2 regions of the Delftia sp. Cs1-4 genome follow, and region 2 is predicted to be linked to the other one. Evidence: predicted binding sites of a transcription regulator. Region 2 holds the regulator's gene; the other holds the start of a gene.
What was found. The regulator NrdR, encoded in region 2, represses ribonucleotide reductase genes. The targets are predictions, from matches to a motif close to CACNANATNTNGTG.

Region 1 (3,405 bases), 3.2 Mb from region 2:
CGGCTTCAACCGCACGGCCACCGCCGCGCGCCTGGGCCTGAGCCTGCGCCAGATCCGCTACCGCATCGACCGGCTGAACATCGCCCTGCCCGGCGATGCCAGCGCCGAGGCGGACGGAGGCGGCCATGGCGAGTCCTGATCCGCAGGCGCAAGCCACCCAGGCCCCGGCCTGGACCTGGCAAGGCGGCTGGCTGCAGCAGGCCCGCCACCTGCCCTCGCCCAACTTTGGCGAGCGCCCGGCCCAGGCGCTGGTCGATCTGGTCGTCGTGCACTCCATCAGCCTGCCCCCCGGCGAGTACGGCACGGGTGCGGTCCAGCAACTGTTCACCAACCAGCTCGACTGGGACGCCCATCCTTACTACCAGGGGATACGCGGCCTGGAGGTGTCGGCGCATTTCTTCATCACGCGCCAGGGCGAGGTCTGGCAGTTTGTGGACTGCGATGCGCGCGCCTGGCATGCAGGCGCTTCCTGCTGGCGGGGCCGCGACCGCTGCAACGACGACTCCATCGGCATAGAGCTCGAAGGCCTGGAGGGCCTGCGGTTCGAGCCGGCCCAGTACGCGGCGCTCGATGCCCTGTGCAACGCCATCGCGGCGCGCTACCCCGTGGCCCATCTCGCAGGTCATGAGCACATCGCGCCGGGCCGCAAATGCGATCCGGGCGCAGGCTTCGACTGGCACCGGCTGCGCGGGCTGCTGGCCCACCACCCAGCCACGGCGAACTGGCAGCTGCCGCCGGGCGCGGGCCAGCCCTCCACGTAAGCGCACACCCTCATCGCAGGCACCGCCAGATCTTGCGCAAAACCCCGCTTGTCCACAGGCAGAGGACAAAGGGTCTGTCAATCCAGAAAGCAACCGATGTGGCGCGCCAGGCGCACGCAGCGGCTGCCTGATCATTTTTTACAAATTCACGCATGTGTCGCAGCCCCACTGTCCATGGGGCTTTCAGCGGTCCGACCGGCGCAGGGCCAAGGCTGCCGCGGCTTGCGACGGACCATCGCCCGCAAGCCACGGCGCAGCGGGCCTTTGCTGCTATTGGCTTGTAGGTTGCGCACCCGTTTGGCGCAGCGCAAACAGCGGTTTTCCGGCCGTGAGTACCCCGTGTACATGAGACGGCGATACACTACAGGTAGTGCCCAGAAGCAAGCTGGACACCATATCTAGTGTTCACAAGCTGTGCACACCCTGTGAAAACGGTGTGTACATCCGACCCCGATTCCATCTCCCAGCAAGCCTGCCCCAAGTGCAGGTCCGCGTCCGTTCCATCCACAAACACCCGTTGAGGAAACTCATGCAAGAAGCACTGAATTCTTTGGCTCCCGCTGCGCACGGTGATGCTGCCAATCCTTCCTCCGCCCATCACCTGTCCGTGCAGGACGGCTACCAGATCATCCGCCGCAGCGGCGATGTGGTGCCCTTCACGCCGCAAAAGATCGCCGTCGCGCTGACCAAGGCCTTCTTGGCCGTGCGCGGCGCCCAGGGCGCGGCCTCCGCCAGCGTGCGCGAGACCGTGGACGAGCTGACCCAGGCCGTGGTTCGCGCACTGCTGCGCTCGCGTCCGGGCGGCGGCACCTTCCATATTGAAGATGTGCAGGACCAGGTCGAACTGGGCCTGATGCGCGGCGGCCACCACGACGTGGCGCGCGCCTACGTGCTGTACCGCGACCGCCGCAACCAGGAACGTGCCGAGCAAAAGAAGGCCGCCGAGGCCGCAGCGGTTGCCGCCGCCGCACCGGCGCCCGTGCTGCATGTGACCGACAACGGCCAGCGCGTGCCGCTGGACCAGGCCCGCCTGCTGGCGCTGATCGAGGCGTCCTGCCGCAACCTCAACGCCGATATCCAGGCCGCCCCCATCGTCGCCGAGACGCTGCGCAACCTGTACGACGGCGTGCCGATCGAAGAAGTCTTCAAGGCCTCCATCCTGGCCGCTCGCACGCTGATCGAGAAAGACCCCGACTACACCTACGTCACCGCCCGCCTGCTGCTGCACACGATCGTGCGCGAGGTCATGGGCCGTGACGTGCATCCGGCCGACATCCAGGCGGCCTACGCAGAGTACTTCCCCGGCTTCATCCGCAAGGGCGTGGACAACGAGCTGCTCAACCCCGAGCTGCTGAACTACGACCTGCCCCGCCTGGCTGCCGCCATCAAGGCCGAGCGCGACGAGCAGTTCGACTACCTGGGCCTGCAGACCCTGTACGACCGCTACTTCCTGCACGTGCGCAAGACGCGCATCGAGCTGCCCCAGTCCTTCTTCATGCGCGTGGCCATGGGCCTGGCGCTGCAGGAAGAGGACCGCAATGCACGCGCCATCGAGTTCTACGAGCTGCTGTCGTCCTTCGACTTCATGAGCAGCACGCCCACGCTGTTCAACAGCGGCACGCTGCGCTCGCAGCTGTCTTCCTGCTACCTGACCACGGTGCCCGACGATCTGGACGGCATCTATGAGTCCATCAAGGAAAACGCCCTGCTGTCCAAGTTCGCCGGCGGACTGGGCAACGACTGGACGCGCGTGCGCGCCCTGGGTTCGCGCATCAAGGGCACGAACGGCGAGTCGCAGGGCGTGGTGCCCTTCCTCAAGGTGGTCAACGACACGGCCGTGGCCGTGAACCAGGGCGGCAAGCGCAAGGGCGCCGTCTGCACCTACCTGGAGACCTGGCACCTGGACATCGAGGAATTCCTCGAACTGCGCAAGAACACCGGCGACGACCGCCGCCGCACGCACGACATGAACACGGCGAACTGGATTCCCGACCTGTTCATGAAGCGCGTCATGGAAAAGGGCCACTGGACCCTGTTCTCGCCCTCCGATGTCGGCGACCTGCACGACCTCTTCGGCGCCGCCTTCGAGCACGCCTACAAGGCCTACGAAACCAAGGCCGACAACGGCGAACTCAAGCTGTTCAAGCGCATCCCGGCCATGGACCTGTGGCGCAAGATGCTGTCCATGCTGTTCGAGACCGGCCACCCCTGGGTCACCTTCAAGGACCCCTGCAACGTGCGCTCGCCCCAGCAGCACGCCGGCGTGGTGCACTCGTCCAACCTGTGCACCGAGATCACGCTGAACACCAGCGACACCGAGACCGCCGTCTGCAACCTGGGCTCGGTCAACCTGGCGCGCCACATCGTCGATGGCGCCATCGACCACGGCAAGCTGCGCAAGACCATCACCACGGCCATGCGCATGCTGGACAACGTGATCGACATCAACTACTACGCCGTGCAGAAGGCCAAGGACTCCAACCTGCGCCACCGCCCGGTGGGCCTGGGCCTGATGGGCTTCCAGGATGCGCTCTATGAAATGCGCATCGCCTACGCCAGCGACGCGGCCGTCGAGTTCGCCGACCAGTCGATGGAAGCCATCTGCTACTACGCCTACTGGGCCTCCACCGAGCTGGCCAAGGAA
Region 2 (3,405 bases):
CGACCCCCGTGGCCGAGGCCTCGGTCCCGGCAGCAGCGGCTGCACCTGCAGCCGTGCCGGTCAGCTCGAGCAACACCTCTGCCCGCTCCGAGCAGGTGGCCCTTCAGTCCCAGGAGCCGGCGCTGTAGCCTGACTTCCCGGCATAGTGAGTGCACAGCTGGCCAAGGCCAGCTTTTTTCATGCCCGATCCAACTGCAGGTGGCCCACGCAAACGCCTTCTGCAACGCCCCTGCCAGGTCTTCGGCGCCACCGGCTCAGCTACACTAGCGGGGTACGCAACTGGCGATAGGCGCAGCCGCTTCACGCACCGCTGCCGCTGACGTGGAAACCAGCAGAAGGCCCGAGAAGGACCACCTTCTGTGAACCACCGGGGAGCGTACCGCCCAGCCTCCATGCGCACGCGGGATCTGGAGTGTTCCGCCGTTCGCCTGGGCAGCCCTTGGCCTCAAGGGAATTTCAAGTTCACAGGACTGCCATGTTTCAACGCACCAATACCGTCGAGAAGGTCGACGCCGAAGTCTTTGCCGCCATCCAGGCCGAGAACCTGCGTCAACAAGAACATATCGAGCTGATCGCCAGCGAGAACTATTGCTCGCCTGCCGTGATGGAAGCCCAGGGCTCCCAGCTCACCAACAAGTACGCCGAAGGCTATCCGGGCAAGCGCTACTACGGCGGCTGCGAGAACGTCGATGTGGTCGAGCAGCTCGCCATCGACCGCGTCAAGAAGCTGTTCGGCGCCGAAGCCGCCAACGTGCAGCCCAACTCCGGCTCCCAGGCCAACCAGGCCGTGCTGATGGCCTTTGCCAAGCCCGGCGACACCATCATGGGCATGAGCCTGGCCGAAGGCGGTCACCTGACGCACGGCATGCCGCTGAACATGTCGGGCAAGTGGTTCAACGTGGTCTCCTACGGCCTGAATGCCGAAGAAGCCATCGACTACGACAAGATGGAAGCGCTGGCGCGCGAGCACAAGCCCCGCATCATCGTGGCCGGCGCATCGGCCTACGCCCTGGCCATCGACTTCGAGCGCTTCGCCAAGATCGCAAAGGAAGTCGGCGCCATCTTCTGGGTGGACATGGCCCACTATGCCGGCCTGATCGCCGCAGGCGTGTACCCCAACCCCGTGCCCCATGCCGACGTGGTCACCACCACCACGCACAAGAGCCTGCGCGGCCCGCGCGGCGGCGTGATCCTGATGAAGGCCGAGCACGAGAAGGCCATCAACAGCGCCATCTTCCCCGGCCTGCAAGGCGGCCCGCTGATGCATGTCATTGCCGGCAAGGCCGTGGCCTTCAAGGAAGCGCTGTCGCCCGAGTTCAAGACCTACCAGGAACAGGTCGTGAAGAACGCCAAGGTTGTCGCGGAAACGCTGACGGCACGCGGTCTGCGCATCGTCTCCGGCCGCACGGAAAGCCACGTCATGCTGGTGGACCTGCGCGCCAAGGGCATCACCGGCAAGGCGGCCGAAGCCGCGCTGGGCGCCGCCCACATGACGATCAACAAGAACTCCATCCCCAACGATCCCGAAAAGCCGATGGTGACCAGCGGCATCCGCGTGGGCACGCCCGCCATGACCACGCGCGGTTTCAAGGAAGAGGAAGCCCGCCTGACAGCCAACCTGCTGGCCGACGTGCTGGAGAACCCCGCCGACGAAGCCAACCTGGCCCGCGTGCGCGCCCAGGTGGCCGAGCTGACGGCCCGCTTCCCGGTCTACGGCGCCTGAGTTGCACGCATAGAGGCCTGCCATGAAGTGCCCGTTCTGCAGCCATCCGGACACCCAGGTCGTGGAGACCCGTGAGGCCGAGGATGGGGGCTTCATCCGCCGCCGCCGCCAGTGCGGCGGCTGCGACAAGCGCTTCACCACCTACGAGCGGCCCGAGGTCAGCTTTCCCGCCATCGTCAAGAAGGACGGGCGGCGCATCGAGTACGAGCGCGCCAAGCTGCTGGGCTCGTTCAAGATCGCGCTGCGCAAGCGCCCCGTAAGCACAGAGCAGATCGATGCCGCCATCGAGCGCATCGAGGAGCGGCTGCGCAACCTGGGCGAGCGCGAAGTGCTCTCCAGCCGCCTGGGCGAGATGGTGATGCGCGAGCTCAAGCTGCTCGACAAGGTCGGTTACATTCGCTACGCCAGCGTCTACCGCAGCTTCGAGGATGTGGACGATTTCAAGAACGTCATGGATGAGGTGCGCAATCCCGGCTGATCAGGCCGGCAGGACGCAAGAAAGCCGCCCTTGGGCGGCTTTTTCTTTGGTGCCTGGCAGTGCTTTCAGGGCGCGGCGGCAGGGATGGGAGCCAGGCCCGAATCCACGTCACCGCACTGTGCGCGGTGGCGCAGCGCATGGTCCATCACCACCAGGGCCAGCAGCGCCTCGGCGATGGGCGCTGCGCGGATGCCGACGCAGGGGTCGTGGCGCCCCTTGGTGATGACCTCGGTGCTCTGGCCCTGCACGTCGATGGATTCGCGCGGCGTGATGATGGAACTGGTGGGCTTGATGCCTATGCGCACTTCCAGGTCCTGACCCGTGCTGATGCCGCCGACGATGCCACCGGCGTTGTTGCTGCGAAAGCCTTCGGGACTCAGCGAGTCACCGTGCGTGGTGCCGCGCTGGACCACGCTGTCGAAACCGGCACCGATCTCCACGGCCTTGACCGCGTTCAGGCCCATCATGGCGTAGGCGACGTCGGCATCCAGGCGGTCATACAGCGGCTGGCCCAAGCCCACCGGCATGCCGCTGGCCTGCACGCGCAGCGCGGCGCCGCAGGAGTCGCCCGACTTGCGCAGCGCATCCATGTATTCCTCGTATTGGGACACATCGGCCACCGGCGCAAAGAAGGGGTTGTTGCGCACATGCTCCCAGCTCTCGAAGGGCAGGGACAACTCGCCCACCTGGGTCATGCAGGCGCGGAACTCGGTGCCGAACTTTTCCTTGAGCCACTTCCTGGCCACGGCACCAGCGGCCACCGTGGGGGCCGTCAGCCGTGCCGAGGAACGGCCGCCGCCGCGTGGATCACGGATGCCGTATTTCTGGAAGTAGGCGTAGTCGGCATGGCCGGGACGAAAGCTCTGCGCAATGTTGGAGTAGTCCTTGCTGCGCTGGTCGGTATTGCGGATCAGCAGCGCGATCGGCGTGCCCGTGGTGCGGCCTTCGTAGACGCCCGAGAGGATTTCCACCGCATCGGGCTCGTTGCGCTGGGTCACGAACTTGCTGGTGCCGGGGCGGCGGCGATCCAGTTCTTGCTGGATATCCGCTTCGTTCAGCGCCATGCCGGGCGGACAGCCGTCGATGACGCAGCCTATGGCCGGGCCATGCGATTCGCCGAAGTTGGTGACAGTGAATAGGGTGCCGAAGGTGTTGCCGCTCATAGGCCGACGATTATGCCCGGGTAGCCCGCAAGCGCCGTGCC

Region 1: the regulator NrdR is predicted to act here: its motif matches at 1,152-1,165, upstream of DELCS14_RS24870 (ribonucleoside-diphosphate reductase subunit alpha).

The regions. Positions count from the first base shown of each region.
Region 1 is NC_015563.1:5,659,229-5,662,633, forward strand. It holds gene DELCS14_RS24860 (sigma-54 dependent transcriptional regulator) at 1-139, shown strand, start outside; gene ampD (1,6-anhydro-N-acetylmuramyl-L-alanine amidase AmpD) at 126-761, shown strand; gene DELCS14_RS24870 (ribonucleoside-diphosphate reductase subunit alpha) at 1,291-3,405, shown strand, end outside.
Region 2 is NC_015563.1:2,129,372-2,132,776, reverse strand. It holds gene DELCS14_RS09480 (lytic transglycosylase domain-containing protein) at 1-128, shown strand, start outside; ZMP/ZTP riboswitch at 266-441, shown strand; gene glyA (serine hydroxymethyltransferase) at 476-1,723, shown strand; gene nrdR (transcriptional regulator NrdR) at 1,746-2,201, shown strand; gene aroC (chorismate synthase) at 2,267-3,364, opposite strand.